DNA from 4 places in the Arthrobacter sp. KKT183 genome. Region 4 is predicted to be linked to each of the others. Evidence: riboswitches for the same ligand, from Rfam matches in the RefSeq annotation. Region 4 holds a riboswitch; each other region holds the start of a gene.
What was found. Region 4 has a riboswitch for S-adenosylmethionine ahead of ACZ2GY_RS13790 (rhodanese-like domain-containing protein). Riboswitches for the same ligand answer to the same signal wherever they lie in the genome.
Positions count from the first base shown of each region.

Region 1: another riboswitch for S-adenosylmethionine. It lies ahead of ACZ2GY_RS10890 (aminotransferase class V-fold PLP-dependent enzyme); the one in region 4 lies ahead of ACZ2GY_RS13790 (rhodanese-like domain-containing protein).
Region 2: another riboswitch for S-adenosylmethionine. It lies ahead of ACZ2GY_RS16755 (bifunctional o-acetylhomoserine/o-acetylserine sulfhydrylase); the one in region 4 lies ahead of ACZ2GY_RS13790 (rhodanese-like domain-containing protein).
Region 3: another riboswitch for S-adenosylmethionine. It lies ahead of ACZ2GY_RS01520 (ABC transporter ATP-binding protein); the one in region 4 lies ahead of ACZ2GY_RS13790 (rhodanese-like domain-containing protein).

Region 1 is NZ_CM145770.1:2,285,048-2,288,916, forward strand. Features, by position in the region: gene rsgA (ribosome small subunit-dependent GTPase A) at 1-248, shown strand, start outside; gene ACZ2GY_RS10880 (cold-shock protein) at 423-626, shown strand; gene hisN (histidinol-phosphatase) at 838-1,662, shown strand; SAM riboswitch class IV at 1,733-1,847, shown strand; gene ACZ2GY_RS10890 (aminotransferase class V-fold PLP-dependent enzyme) at 1,943-3,241, shown strand; gene ACZ2GY_RS10895 (class I SAM-dependent methyltransferase) at 3,334-3,869, shown strand, end outside.
Region 2 is NZ_CM145770.1:3,546,263-3,550,131, reverse strand. Features, by position in the region: gene aceE (pyruvate dehydrogenase (acetyl-transferring), homodimeric type) at 1-1,645, shown strand, start outside; SAM riboswitch class IV at 1,782-1,897, shown strand; gene ACZ2GY_RS16755 (bifunctional o-acetylhomoserine/o-acetylserine sulfhydrylase) at 1,941-3,266, shown strand; gene ACZ2GY_RS16750 (PHP domain-containing protein) at 3,283-3,869, opposite strand, start outside.
Region 3 is NZ_CM145770.1:298,740-302,608, forward strand. Features, by position in the region: gene ACZ2GY_RS01510 (ABC transporter permease) at 1-247, opposite strand, end outside; gene ACZ2GY_RS01515 (aliphatic sulfonate ABC transporter substrate-binding protein) at 247-1,275, opposite strand; gene ACZ2GY_RS01520 (ABC transporter ATP-binding protein) at 1,408-2,232, opposite strand; SAM riboswitch class I at 2,238-2,335, opposite strand; gene map (type I methionyl aminopeptidase) at 2,432-3,208, shown strand; gene ACZ2GY_RS01530 (ThuA domain-containing protein) at 3,205-3,869, opposite strand, start outside.
Region 4 is NZ_CM145770.1:2,902,746-2,906,614, reverse strand. Features, by position in the region: gene ACZ2GY_RS13800 (multicopper oxidase family protein) at 1-221, opposite strand, end outside; gene ACZ2GY_RS13795 (O-succinylhomoserine sulfhydrylase) at 392-1,597, opposite strand; gene ACZ2GY_RS13790 (rhodanese-like domain-containing protein) at 1,686-2,219, opposite strand; SAM riboswitch class IV at 2,226-2,351, opposite strand; gene ACZ2GY_RS13785 (aminodeoxychorismate lyase) at 2,626-3,480, opposite strand; gene ACZ2GY_RS13780 (hypothetical protein) at 3,506-3,790, opposite strand.

The DNA of each region.
Region 1 (3,869 bases), 620 kb from region 4:
GTTCCTTCGGCCTTGCCCATGTCGAGGCCGACCGCATCCTCGCCGCCTTCCCGGATCTTGCACCCGGCACCGAGGACTGCGAGCGGGGCTGCCGCCACGATGCCGCCGCCGTCAACTGCGGACTGGACGGCTGGGTCGCGTCGGGCGCTGCCGGCGAATCCGGTCCGGTGCGCCTGTCTTCGCTGCGCCGGCTTCTCGGGGCGGGCATCGAACCTTCCCAGGGTGCCAAGGAGCTGGGGATGCAGTGAGTGATGTGACTACGGCGCCGATTGCCTGCTAGACTGAACGGAGTTGTTGTGTTGCGCACGAATGTTAAGCCTTGATTTCTCTCCGGAGTTCGAAAGCTTTTTTTGCAGGCGAAATGAACACCGCGACAGGAACCCCGAAGTACGGGGGGATCCTCACACTCAAGGAATAAAAAAATGGCAACAGGTACAGTCAAGTGGTTCAACGCTGAAAAGGGCTTTGGATTCATCGCTCCTGACGACGGCGGCGCTGACGTTTTCGCTCACTTCTCCGCAATCAACTCCGGCGGCTTCCGCTCGCTTGAGGAGAACCAGAAGGTCAGCTTCGAGACCACCCAGGGCCCCAAGGGCCCCCAGGCTGAGAACATCTCCGTTCTCTAAGTCTCCGTTCTCTAAGTTTCAGCGCTTCAAGATCTAGCGCTTCAAGAAAGGGGACATCGGCTTCGGCCGGTGTCCCCTTTCTTGCGTTTAACAGCACACCGTTCAATGACACCCGTTCCTGTGCGTGCGTGAACCGATCGTAGCCCAGCGCTGAGCGCGTCCGCATCGGGACCTCCCGCATCTGTGCACCCTGACCATATAGGTTGAAAGTATGAACCTCCAGAGCTACAACGATGACCTCCGCCTTGCCCATGTAATGGCCGACTCCGTAGACGACCAGACCATGTCCCGGTTCAAGGCGCTGGATCTGGCGGTCGAAACCAAGCCGGACTTCACCCCGGTCACGGATGCGGACAAATCGGCGGAAGAGGCTATCCGCGGGCAACTCTCGCGTGCGCGTCCGCGCGATGCCGTACTCGGTGAGGAGTACGGCAGCAGCGGCGCCGGCTCGCGGCGCTGGATCATCGATCCTATTGACGGAACCAAGAACTTCGTCCGGGGCGTACCGGTATGGGCTACCCTCATTGCATTGGTGGACGAGGGCCGGCCTGTCGTCGGTGTTGTGAGCGCCCCCGCGCTCGGAAAGCGTTGGTGGGCTGCAACGGGCACCGGTGCGTTCATGGGTAAGTCTCTCGCGGCAGCCAGCCGGCTCCGGGTTTCGAGCGTATCCCGGCTGGAAGACGCCTCGCTCTCCTACTCGAACCTGTCCGGCTGGAAAGAGCGCGGCAACTTTGACGAATTCGTGTCGCTCACCGAATCCGTGTGGCGTACACGCGCCTACGGTGACTTCTGGTCCTACTGCCTTGTCGCCGAAGGCGCTGTGGACATCGCCTGCGAACCTGAGCTGAACCTGTATGACATGGCCGCGCTGGTACCCATCGTCACGGAAGCCGGCGGTCGCTTCACGTCACTCGAAGGCTCCGACGGACCCTTCGGAGGCAACGCGCTGGCAACCAACAGCACACTTCACAATGATGTCCTGAAGCGACTGAACCCCTCGCTGGACGATCTGCTTCAGGAAGGTACCGGCGTCTGACGTGGTCGCTTAACACCAACACGTAACACAAGGACCGGATATTCCCGGCCTGCTTTAGTCTGGATTCCTAGGTCACGAGTGCCAGCGTTAAACCCCGGTTTGCTGGCCGGCAACCCTCCTTCCGCGGCGGGGTGCCCCGGGTGACGACCTGGCCGGGCCAGAACGTGGTTCGGCAAGCGCGGGGCCTGGTGAAGCAGGTCCCCTGAACCTACGTGGGGTACCTCCTGTGAGCAACGCACTTCTTGAGAACGAACTCTCCGCTGCACCGCTGGCGTCCGTGATGGGCGCTGAGCTGCAGGCGCCGCTGGTGGACGGCACTGCCGTCCGTTACGTCAACCTGGACTATGCCGCTTCAACGCCGGCGCTGCAGCAGGTCAATGACTATGTGCAGAGCGTGCTTCCCTACTATGCGAGTGTGCACCGGGGCGCCGGGTACGCATCGCAAATCTCCACCTCGCTCTACGAGAATGCACGAAGGACTGTGCGGAACTTCGTCGGCGGCCGGGAAGATGATGCGGTCATCTTCACCCGCAACACCACCGATTCGCTGAACCTCCTGGCTGGATGCCTGCCGGAGGACGGTGAGGTCCTCTACCTCGACGTGGAACACCATGCCAATCTGCTGCCCTGGCTGCAGCTTCCCCATCGCGGGCTGGTCGCCGCGGGAACCATCGAGGAAACGCTCGCCGCTGTGGAAGAGGAATTGGCATCCGGAGGAATCAGCCTGCTTGCTGTAACCGGTGCGTCGAATGTCACCGGAGAAGTTCTGCCCATCGGCCGGTTCGCAGCGGCGGCTCATGCGCACGGCGCGCGGATCGTCGTCGACGCGGCTCAGCTCGCTCCCCACCGGCGGCTGGATCTGCTCCGCGACGGTATCGACTACGCGGCCTTCTCGGGCCACAAACTGTATGCGCCTTTCGGCGCGGGCGTCCTGGTCGGTAGAGGCGACTGGCTCGATTCCGGAAGGCCCCACCTCGCCGGAGGCGGCGCAGTGAAGACTGTGAAAGTGGACTCGGTGTCCTGGGCAACCGGTTCCGCGCGCCATGAGGGCGGGTCACCGAATGTGCTCGGTGCAGCCGCGCTGGCGAAGGCAACAGAGGCCATCGCTGGGTTGGATGAACCGGCCTGGCTTGCGCATGAATCAGAGCTGCGGGATGCCCTCGTGGAAGGGCTCTCCAACCTTCCCGGCATAGCAGTTCACCGCATCTTCGCTGACAGCACCGATGCGATCGGCGTAGTGAACTTCTCTGTCCACGGTTACGACGCCGGGCTGGTCGCCGCATATCTGTCTGCAGAACACGGGGTTGGACTGCGGGACGGGAAGTTTTGCGCTCATCCGCTGCTGAAGCGGCTGGGCCTGCCGTCAGGTTCGCTACGGGCGAGTTTCGGGCTCGGATCACGGCAGGACGACGTCGACAGGCTGTTGACCGGTTTGCGCTCGCTTCTTCGGGATGGACTGGGGACTGACTATGCGGTCGACGCCGGGCGCTGGGTGCCCGCGGTCGAGACCCGCCCTTTCCCTGACTGGGCTCCGCCCACGCCGGGAACTGCCGGCGCCGCGCCCTGCACAACCGACTGAGCGCTGCGACCGCACTTCCTCGGCACGACGCCGCCTTCAACCGGGTGCTTTAATTGACGGGTTCCGTACCCGTCATGCGAGGAGTTCCCAACATGGGTGTTGGAGGTCCGCGCCTCGCCGAACACCGCCGTCGTGAATTGGCGCGGGGCTACCTGCAGGAAAGTGACCGCTACGAGCGCGTGCGTCCGGGCTACCCCCAAGACAGCGTGGACTGGCTCATACCCGCCGGAGCGTTGCGCGCAGCAGACGTTGGCGCCGGCACCGGCAAGTTCACCCGGGAGCTCATCCGCCGCTGCCCGGAGGTGACAGCTGTTGACCCATCCCTGGACATGCTTGCAGTCCTCGGACAACAACTCCCGCGCGTAGCCAGAGTGCAGGGAACTGCCGAGGCATCGGGACTCGCAACGGCGAGCGCTGATGTACTCACAATTGCCCAGGCCTGGCACTGGTGTGATCCTGCTGCGGCAAGCCAGGAGGCCGCACGTGTGTTGGCACCGGGGGGAAGATTCGCGCTCGTCTGGAATCAGCTGGACGTCAGCGTTGCCTGGGTACACCGGCTCTCCCGCATCATGCATGCCGGAGACGTTTTCCGGCCGAGCTACCGCCCTATGCTTGGTCCGCGCTTTTC
Region 2 (3,869 bases), 640 kb from region 4:
CACGAAGGATCTCGTGGCGGATATGGATGATGCGCAGGTGTGGGGACTCAAGCGCGGCGGGCATGATTACCGGAAGGTGTACGCGGCGTACAAGGCCGCCACCGAGTTCAAGGGCAAACCGACCGTGATTCTGGCCAAAACGGTCAAGGGATACGGGTTGGGTTCACACTTCGAGGGCCGTAACGCGACCCACCAGATGAAGAAACTCACCCTTCAGGACCTCAAGGACTTCCGCGACCACCTGCGCATCCCTATCCCCGACGAAGCACTCGAAGCCGACCTCTACAACGCGCCCTACTACCACCCCGGACCCGACTCCCCCGAAATCAAATACCTCCTGGACCGGCGCCGTGCCCTGGGCGGATTTGTTCCTGAACGCCGTACCGAGGCGGCGGCACTGGAGCTGCCGGGGGATAAGGCGTACGAGGTTGCGAACCGTGGCTCGGGGAAGCAGCAGGCCGCCACAACGATGGCTTTCGTCCGCCTCCTGAAAGATCTCATGCGGGAGAAAGGGCTGGGGTCCCGGATTGTCCCCATTGTTCCGGATGAGTCCAGAACCTTCGGCATGGACGCCTTTTTCCCGACAGCGAAGATCTACAACCCGGACGGCCAGAACTACCTCTCCGTTGACCGGGAGTTGGTTCTCGCGTACAAGGAATCGATTCAAGGCCAGATCCTGCATCCGGGGATCAATGAGGCCGGTGCGGTGGCTGCCTTCACGGCTGCGGGTACCGCCTATGCAACCCACGGTGAGCCGCTGATTCCGATCTACGTGTTCTACTCGATGTTCGGATTCCAGCGCACGGGAGATTCCTTCTGGGCAGCCGGTGACCAGATGACCCGCGGGTTCATCATCGGCGCCACCGCAGGCCGCACCACCCTCACCGGCGAAGGCCTCCAACACGCCGACGGACACTCACCCATCCTTGCCTCCACCAACCCCGCCGTCATCACCTACGACCCGGCCTACGGATACGAGATCGGCATCATCATGCGTGCAGGACTGGAGCGCATGTACGGCGCGAATTCCGACGATCGAAACGTCATGTACTACCTGACCGTCTACAACGAGCCGATCATCCAGCCGCCGCTTCCCGCCGGGTTGGATGCCGACGCCGTGGTGCGCGGCGTGTACAGGCTGAAGCCCGGCAACGACGACGGCGGCCGGCCGAAGGCGCAGATCCTCGCCTCCGGCGTGGCCGTCCCGTGGGCGCTCGAGGCGCAGGAACTCCTGGCAGATCACTGGGGTGTTTCGGCCGATGTGTGGTCGGTGACTTCGTGGACGGAGCTGCGGCGTGACGCACTCGCCGCCGAGGAGGAGGCCTTCCTCAACCCCGATGCAGAGGCCCGCGTTCCCTTCGTCACCCAGCAGCTTGGGGACGCACCCGGACCGATCGTGGCCGTCACCGACTACATGAAGGCTGTTCCGGATCAAATCCGCCAGTTCCTGCCGCAGGACTTCGCCACACTCGGAGCGGACGGGTTCGGCTTTTCCGACACACGCGCCGCAGCCAGGCGGTACTTCAAGATCGACCCAGCCTCCGTCGTCGTACGCATTCTTCAGCTCCTCGCGAAGCGGGGAGAAATTGACGCGGACGCACCACGCCAAGCGATGGAGAAGTACGCACTCCTCACCCTCCCCTGACGTTTTTGTCGCCTAGTTGCGGCCTGGAAACACTTTTACCTGCAACTAGGCGACAAAAACTTCTGCAACTCAACGGGTGGTTTACATGGAACGTCATCTTCGTGCGGCGTGATACTCCTGTGCCTACACTGGCCGTGGTCATGAGTGCCAGCACCAAGCCCCGGCTTGCTGGCCAGCAACCCTCCAGCTGCGGTGGGGTGCTCCGGGTGAAGACCTGGCCGCCCGGCACCAGCCGGACGGCAAGCGCGGCCCGCGGTGCTCCCACCATGCCGGGCCCATGCCAAAGGAGCCTTGAATGTCCAACCAATGGTCTTTCGAAACCCGCCAGATCCACGCCGGCCAGGAACCCGACAGCGCCACGGGAGCCCGCGCCCTGCCGATCTACCAGACCACGTCGTTCGTCTTTCCCAGTGCCGAAAGCGCCGCCAACCGGTTTGCCCTTGCCGAACTGGCTCCCATCTACACGCGGATCGGCAACCCCACGCAGGATGCTGTTGAGCAGCGGATCGCCAGCCTTGAAGGCGGGCTGGGCGCGCTGCTGCTCAGCTCAGGTCAGGCGGCGGAGACCTTCGCGATCCTGAATGTCGCGGAGGCCGGCGATCACGTCGTCGCCAGTCCGAGCCTGTACGGCGGAACCTACAACCTGCTGGCCCATACGCTGAAGAAGTTCGGCATTTCGGTCACCTTCGTGGCGGATCCGGACAATCTGGACCAGTGGCGGGACGCTGTGCAGCCCAACACCAAGCTGTTCTTCGCGGAGGTCGTCTCCAACCCGCGGCAGGACGTACTCGACATTGAGGGCGTGTCCCGGACCGCTCACGACGCCGGTGTGCCGCTGATCGTGGACAACACCCTTGCCACCCCTTACCTCATCCGGCCCCTGGAGTGGGGCGCGGACATCGTTGTCCACTCGGCCACCAAATACCTGGGCGGCCACGGTACGGCGATCGCCGGCGTGATCGTTGACTCGGGAAAGTTTGATTTCGGCAAGGATCCCAACCGTTTCCCGGGCTTCAATACGCCGGACCCGACATACAACGGTCTGGTGTACGCACGGGATCTGGGTGCGGATGGTGCCCTCGGGGCCAACCTGTCCTACATCCTCAAGGCCCGGGTCCAGTTGCTGCGGGACCTCGGCTCGGCGGTATCCCCGTTCAACGCGTTCCTGATCGCCCAGGGCCTGGAAACCCTGAGCCTGCGGATGGAGCGGCACGTCTCCAACGCTGTCGAAGTGGCTCAGTGGCTGGAAGCGCGTGAGGATGTCGAGTCGGTTGCCTATGCCGGGCTGCCCTCAAGCCCCTGGTATGAGCGCGGACGCACGTACGGTCCGAAGGGAATCGGCGCCATCGTTTCCTTCAACCTGGCCGGCGGTGCGGAGGCCGGGAAGCGCTTCGTCGATGCCCTTGACCTGCACTCGCATGTGGCGAACCTCGGCGACGTGCGCTCGCTGGTGATCCACCCGGCGTCGACCACCCATAGCCAGCTATCGCCGGAGCAGCAGGTCATTGCCGGCGTTAACCCCGGGCTGGTGCGGCTCTCAGTGGGTATTGAACACATTGATGACATTCTGGCGGACCTTGAAGCCGGTTTCAGGGCAGCCAAGGAATTCCTGGACGCCTAAGGAGCTTGGGAAGCTCTCAGGAGCGCGCCCAGGCGAGCAGCTTGTCCAACGGCCACGTCGTAATGATGCGGTCCGCCGGCACGCCGTTTGTTTCGGCGCGCTCCGCCCCGTACTGGAGGAAATCCAGCTGACCGGGGGCGTGCGCGTCGCTGTCGATGCTGAAGAGACACCCGGCTTCGAGTGCCAGCTGGATCAGGTCATCCGGCGGATCCTGCCGCTCGGGACGTGAATTGATTTCCACCGCTACGTTGTTCTCGGCACAGGCGGTGAACACCTTCCGGGCGTCGAACTCGGACTGTGGACGCTGGCCGCGGGAACCCTGGACAAGACGGCCCGTGCAGTGGCCAAGGACGTTGGTATGGGGATCGCGAATGCCGCCCAGCATGCGTGCGGTCATGGTGCGGCGGTCGGAGCGCAGCTTGGAGTGGACACTGGCGACAACGATGTCCAGCTCATCGAGCATCTCCGGCGACTGATCCAGTGTTCCGTCTTCAAGGATGTCCACCTCGATGCCCTTCAAAAGGCGGAAGCCGTTGCCGCCGTCGTCGTTGTTGATCTGGTCCACGGTCTGGAGTTGCTCCGTGAGGCGCTCCGCGCTCAGGC
Region 3 (3,869 bases), 1.1 Mb from region 4:
AACCGACGACGGCGGCCAGTTGCCAGGCCGCCAACAGCGCCAGCGGCACAATCAGTCCCAGTCCGAGCTTGGCGACTGCCTTGCCTCGCGGCTTGCGGCGGGTGAGGGCATTGCCCTGCCTGCCGTCGTCGTCGTTTTGATTTGTCCCGTTCGGGGAGTTCGTCCCCTTCGGCGAGAGAACCGAAGCAGGGCCGGTGCCGACGCCGCCGGGCACGATGCTGTTACCGGTGAGGTAAGGGTTGCTCATTACTCTCCAATAGCGGACGGATCGGCGTTGGTTGCGTAGGTGTCATCAAGAAGGGTGGAGAGGGCTTCGTCAATGTTTTCCTGGCTTGCGACGTCACCGGATTCGACGAACATCGGGCCGACTACCTCGAGCACGTCCAGCTGGGCCTGACCGGGGGTGCCGTTGACGTCGAGGTTGGACCGTTCGGAGATGACCTTGGTGGCCACGGATTCTTCGATGCCCGCAACTTCGGCGAGGATGGCTGCGGTTTCCTCCGGGTTTTCCTGAGCCCACTGGCGTGCTTTCTCGTAGGCGTTGACCACTGCTTGTGCGAGTTCCGGGCTTTCCTCCAGGAAGGACTCGGTGGCATTGAGGAAGCCGTAGGTATTGAAGTCCACGTTGCGGTAGAACAGCTCGGCGCCGTCTTCTTCGGCTGCGGCCATGATCGGGTCGAGGCCGGACCAGGCGTCCACCGAGCCGGTGTTGAGGGCGGCCCAGCCATCGGCGTGCTGGATGTTCTGGATTGTCACTTCGCTCGGATCAACGTTGTGCTCGGCCAGTGACTGGAGCAGGAAGAAGTAAGGGTCGGTGCCCTTGGTGGCGGCGATGGACTTGCCGCGGAGATCCTCCGCGGATTCGATACCGGTTTCCGCCGTTGTGACCAGTGCGGACCATTCGGGCTGTGAGTAGATGTCGATGGTCTTGATGGGGGAGCCGTTGGCGCGGGCCATCAGCGCTGCCGAACCGGCCGTTGAGGCGACGTCAGCTTCGCCGGAGCGGAGCAGTTCGTTGGCCTTGTTCGATCCGGCGGACTGGACCCATTTGACCGTTACGCCCTCATCTTCCAACTCGGCCTCGAGCCAGCCCTGGTCCTTGATGATGAGGCTCAGCGGGTTGTAGGTGGCGAAGTCCACCGTGAGTTCTCCGCCGGTCGCGGCTGCGGCTTCGCCGACTGAGCCGTCGGCGTTTTCCCCGGCAACGCAGCCGCTAAGGGCGAGGGCGGCGATTGCGGCGGTGGCGGCGAACTGAAAACGTGCGGTGCTCTTCATGGTGATCCTTTTCGGAGAGTGCGTGGGACGGGTGTAGGGGGCTTGTTCTTGGGGGTGTCGGCGCAACATGGCGGCACGGTGGGCGCCGCACGCGCTGGGATACGGCGCTGCGAACTGGCCGCAGGCGCGCGGTTAGTGCTGGTGGCTGTCGACGCCGAGGCTGCTCAGCAGCGAACTGCGTAGCGCGGCAAGTTCGGCTGAGCCGCGGTCGCGCGGACGGTCGCCCGGAACCTCCAGCACGCGGCTGATGGTTGCACCCTGGACGTCAGGCTCCTTCGCGAGAACGATCACCCGGTCGGCGAGCTGCAGCGCTTCGTCAACATCATGGGTGACCAGCAGGACCGTGGTCGGGGTGGTTTGGTGGATACGCAGCAGGAGGTCCTGCATCTTCAGCCGCGTCAGGGCATCGAGTGCGCCGAAGGGTTCGTCGAGGAGCAGGACGCCCGGGTTGCGTGCCAGTGCACGTGCCAGCGATGCCCGCTGTGCCATGCCTCCGGACACTTCGCGGGGCCGGTGGCCGGCGAACCCGTCGAGTTCCACGAGGCCCAAAAGCTCCTCCACCTTCGCCTTGCCCGCGGCGGAACTGGTTTCCCTGGGCAGGCCGATAGCAATGTTCTCGCGCAGCGAGAGCCAGGGGAGGAGTCGGGGTTCCTGGAACGCGACGGCGCAGCGGGGATCGATCCCGTCCACTGCTGTGCTGTCGATGAGTACCGCACCGCTGGTGGGAGCGTCCAGTCCTGCCGCGGCTCGCAGGAGGGTTGATTTCCCGCAACCGCTGGCGCCCACAATGGCGAGAACCTCGCCTGCTTCAACGTCCAGGGTCACGTCGCGAAGCACCACGTGCTGCTCGCTTCCGCTCCCGAAACTTCGGGTCAACGAAGAGAAAGTCAGCGGCAGTGTCTGGTTGCCATCAGTGGAAATGGCCTGGGTACGGTGCGCTCGAAGAACGGTGCTCATGTATAACTCCATCGCTCCTGGCAGTAGCACCCGTTCTCCTGCAAGCAGGTAAGGGTTGCTGCGGCGTCAACGATCCAGGTCTCTCGGCCGCTCGGGATGGTGGAATTCCACTAAACGCTTTTGCAAGGGTCCGGCGCAATATGTGTCGTAACAAAGGAACGCTTCAGCCGGACATCGGCAGCGTGAGAGGGTCATCTACATGATTGAAATTCTGAACGCGAGCGAGTTGGCCAGGGCAAAGGAAGCGGGTGCGCTGGTCGCCAGCATTCTGCAGACGGTGAAGAGCCGCAGCACGGTCGGGACAAACCTGCTGGAGATCAACCAGTGGACCAAAGAGATGATCGCTGAGGCAGGCGGGGTGTCCTGCTACGTCGACTACGAGCCGCCGTTTGGGCGCGGCCCGTTCGGCGCCTATATCTGCACGTCCGTCAACGATGCTGTGCTCCACGGTCTGCCGCATGACTACTCGCTTGCCGACGGCGACCTGCTCTCCCTGGACCTCGCCGTCTCCCAGCGCGGAATCGTCGCAGACTCCGCCATCAGCTTCATCGTTGGCGAGTCAAAGCCGGCGGAGAGCGTCGCGATGATTGATGCCACCGAACGTGCATTGACTGCCGGGATTGCCGCCGCCAGACCAGGCGCGCGCATCGGCGACATCTCCGCTGCCATTGGTTCAGTCCTCAGCGCCGCGGGCTATCCGATCAATACGGAATTCGGCGGTCATGGTGTCGGGTCGACAATGCACCAGGATCCCCACGTGGCAAACACCGGACGGCCCGGCAGGGGATACGTGCTGCGCCCGGGGCTTTTGCTGGCGCTGGAGCCATGGGTCATGGCGGATACCGCTGAACTGGCAGTCGACGCCGACGGGTGGACACTCCGCAGCGCTACGGGCTGCCGGACCGCGCACAGTGAGCACACCATCGCGATCACCGACGATGGCGCGGAGATCCTGACCCTGCGACAAGAGACCTAGCCAAGCAGCCAGTCCACCGCGCGCTTCATCAGTTCGCGGTGTTCCGGTGAGGAGTACGACGCCGCGTCGTGGCCGAGTGCGTCATAGAAGCTTCGTGCGGATCCAGTCCCGACAGGTCGCTCCAGGGACCACATCAAAGGGTGCAAGTGCCCCTCGTGTTCGTGGCGGGCGTGAACGACGACGTCCGGTGAGGTGCGCAGCCAGCTGTAGCGTTCGTCGGCGAGAGTGAAGTCGGGAATACCGACGGGGAAGGAGCCCTCGAGCAGGATGGTTGCCGCGCCGTACTCCGGGTGCATGGACACGTCGCGTACCCAGCGTCCGCCGAGCGCCGCTTCCCAGGACTCGGAATCGACAAAACTCGTGGCGCTCGAGTGCAGGGCGAGCAGCGGACGGCCGCCGGCTTCCCAGGCGTCCAGGCCATCACGGGCGGCATCTGTACCGGGGGAAGTGCCGCCGTCCCGCGGGAGGCCGACATTCACCACCAGCAGATCCGGCCAGGCAGCAGAGTCACGGAAGCTACCGAGGGTGGTGTCGACGTCGTCGGCTGTTTCTACGGTGAGTCCGTGACCGCGGAGCAGGTCCGCGATGGCCGCGGAAGTTTCCGCGAACGGGTGCCAGGGGTCCGCGTACCGGCCGGTGCCGCTGAGGATGAGTGCCGTTG
Region 4 (3,869 bases):
TTGTAGAAGTTCTGCGGTTTCCCGTCCAACGGGTTGATTCCCGTCTTGTACGGCGCCAGGAACGGCGGACGGGTGAACGCGAGCTGATAGGGCTTGAGCTTTGAGCCGTCCAGGACCGGCGCGGACTTCGCGCTGATGGAGGCCAGGGGAGCGGTGAGGGTCGCGGCGGCCAGAGCACCGAAGCCGCCCATCGCCAGGAAATTGCGCCTGCTGACAGACATGGGAACATCCCTTCCAAAGGTGTTTCTTTTGGTGGGACGCGCATCGGGGTGCGTTGAAAACGCCCGCCCAGACTACGTACTCGATGTGTGCCTCAGCAGCAAGATTGCTCCTGCCTTCTTGGGGAAACCTTGGACGATCGTTTGGGTTACGGAGTGAGGCTACCCAGACATCAGGAAGTGAGTGCCTTGCCCAGATCAGTCTGCAGGTCGCTTACGTCTTCAAGGCCCACCGAGAGCCGGATGACGCCGTCGGTCAAGCCGATTGCGGCACGCCCTCCTGGACCCATGGCGCGGTGTGTGGTGGTAGCAGGGTGGGTGATCAGCGTCTTTGAATCGCCCAGGTTATTGGAGATATCGATGACTTTCAGGGCATCGAGCAGCGCAAAGGCGCGCTCCTTCGCCTTTCCCTCGGGTGCATCCAGTTCAAAGGTCACCACCGTGCCGCCGGCTGTCATCTGGGCGGCAGCGAGATCAAACTGCGGGTGCGATTCGAGCAACGGGTAACGGACCCAGTTCACAGCCGGTTGGGCTTCAAGCCAGCGGGCGAGGGTCAGCGCCGAGGACGAGGAGTGGTTCACCCGCAGGGAAAGGGTTTCCAGTCCCTTGAGGAGGGTCCAGGCATTGAATGACGACAGCGCGGGCCCGGTGTGCCGCATGAGTGTCTTCACCGGACCCTCGATGAACTCCCTGCGGCCGAGGATCGCGCCGCCCAGCACCCGGCCCTGCCCGTCGATGTGTTTGGTGCCGGAATAGACGACGACGTCGGCACCCAGTTCCGTACACCGCTGCAGCAGCGGTGTGGCGAAGACATTGTCGACGACGACCTGCGCTCCGGCCGCATGGCCAAGTTCAACGACCGCCCGGATATCGACGATCTCCTGCATCGGATTGGACGGCGACTCGAAGAAGACCGCTGTGGTGGGAACGCTCAGTGCTTCCTGCCACTGGCCGAGGTCCCAGCCGTCCACGAAGACAGCCTCCACTCCCCAGCGCGGCAGAATCTCGTTGAGGATGACGAAGCACGAGCCGAAGAGGCTGCGTGAGGCAACAACGCGGTCGCCCGAGGCCAGGAGGGCACCGAGCGCGGTGAAGACGGCAGACATGCCGCTGGCTGTGGCGAAGCACGCCTCCGCACCCTCGAGCAGGCGAAGCCGCTCCTGGAACATGGCGACAGTCGGGTTGCCGTACCGGGAGTATACAAAGCGGTCGACGTCCCCGGTGAAGGCTGCCTCCGCCGCCGCAGCAGAGGAATACACAAAGCCCGAGTTCAGGAAGAGCGCCTCGGACGTCTCCTCGAAGTTGGACCGTGCCAGCCCCCCGCGTACCGCGAGGGTATCGGGTGACCAGGCAGCGCCGTCGTCATCCGGGCGTTGGATTCGGGGGTAGCCGCCGTTCCCCGCGATGGGCTCACGGCTGGCCGCCGGAGAGAACGACGACGGCGCGGGCTCACTTACTGGCGTGTGCTCATTCACGGGCGTCGCCACGGTCCGTTGCCGAACGGGCAGCGCCGGTCCGTTCTGTGATCGCGGTCTGTCCTGTGGTCGTTGCGTGATCTGTCGTATCCGTGCTCTCTGGGGCTTCTTCTGCATGAACTGTGGTGGCGAGGCCGCTGGAGCGCCAGCCGCCGTCGGCCTCAAATCCGTGCAGCACGTTGTAGGCAGTGTGACCGGCGGCGGTGGCATTCTGTGCTGCTGCCACAGAACGGACGCCGGAACGGCACAGGAAAAGCAGTTCGCGGCCCTTGAGCCCGTTCAGCTGGTTGAGGAAGGAGACGTTACGGCTGCCGTCGGAGCGCGTCCACTCGAGGAAGAGGGGGACGGTCCCGGCGTCGGTGAGGTCGGGAACGCCGACGCTCCGCCATTCCTCGACAGTGCGGACATCCACCAGCACGGCGCCCTTGCTGACGCGTTCCACCGCATCACGTGCGGTGATGTTGCCGGCATAGCCGTTGCCGGGCCGGGAATTCGCCGGGGGATGGGGGTTGGAATGCAGTGCCATTGTGTCTCCTCACGCTGTGCACGCTGGTGATCATGGGATGTGATCGTTGTGCCGAGTAGTCACCTGAGGCACCCCGCCGTGAAAGAGGGTTGCCGTCCAGCAAGTCAGGGCTTGGCGCTGGCACTCGTTACTCCGGAATGAACGTAGCACCGGCGGCGCCATGCCTGCCATGCCGGGCCGTAACGTGCGGTAACGCCGGCGATACTCGGCCAAAGGCGCCGGGGCGTGGCAGGTCCGAGCCAAAAGCGCCGATGCGTGGCAGGCCTGAGCCAAAAGCGCCGATGCGTGGCAGGTTCGTGGGGATGTCCCCACGATCCTGCGAATTCCCGGCACTTTTGCGGGTGGGCCGAGAGACGGACGGGTGGGCCAGGGAACGTGCGGTCGGGCTGGGGGACGGGCGCTCGGGCTAGGAGACGGACGCTATGAGACCGCTCAACTCCGCCGTCAACTCGGGCGAAAGCGTCACCGGCTTTCCGTCGATGGACTCGACCTCGGCGAGCAGACGGACGCTCGAGATCAGCCAAACGCCGTCAGACGCGAACAGGTCTTCCGGCACGAGCGGTCCGTAACCCAAATCCCAACCTGCCTCACGCGCCGCCGCAAACAGTGCGCCCTGCGAGGTGCCCGGGAGGATCCCGCTCTCAAGCTGGGGCGTGATGAGGTGCTTGACGCCGTCGATGACCCGCGCAATCAGGACTGTCGAGGTCGGGCCTTCGAGGACCTTGCCGTCAGACGAGGTGAAGATGACATCGTCGGCGCCGTGCGAGCGCGCATAGCGGACCGCCGCCATGTTCACCGCGTAGGAAAGGGTCTTCGCGCCCATCAGCAGCCACGGAGCACGCTGGGCAACCGTGCTGTCATAGCCGCGGTCAAGCAGGAGGACCGACAGCCGCTGGCCGCGCAACCCGACCGGTACGGCGGACACCTGGACCCACGCGGTGGCTCCCGCCTCTGGTTCGCCCCGGGTGGCGACGAGTTTGACCACGAGTTCGCCATCGTCGTCGGCTGCCGCCAGCGCGGTGGTGATGGCGCGTTCCCACACGTCCGACGACGGAATCTTCAGTTCCAGCGCATCGGCGGACGTCGCCAGCCGGGCGAGGTGGGCCTGCAGCTTCCGGGGAGCGCCGTTGACCGCGAGCATTGTTTCGAAGATGCCGTCACCCCGCGTGATCCCGGTGTCGGTAACCATCAGCTGCGGCTGTGCTGCGTCAGCTATGCGGCCGTCGGGACGGGCGGGGTCGAGGAACACCAGAACAGTCATGCGATCAGCATAGTGACCGGGCAGGTCAGGAGCTCGTGTCGTTGTCCTCGTTCAGCCCGCGCTGGGCAAAGTCTGCTTCATCGGAAGCTTCCGCAGGGAGGGGATCGGCAGCGTCCGGAACCTGGTCCGGTGCGTAGTCGATGAGACCGGCGTCGACCCGTTCCTGCTCCGTTGCGGACGCCAGGGCATCGTCATCGAGGCGTTCAGGCTGCCCCGCATGGCCCTGATGGATGCGCTTGGGAAGGAACTCGTTATCGGGCTCCGGAACGTCGTTCAGGTTGGGCGTGTTTTCATCGTTGGAGCTAGTCATGACCGTTCTCCTTCGTTGCACTTTCCTCGGGCGTCCCATGCTTCCACAGACGCCAAGTGGACGAAAGGCCCGCTCAGCG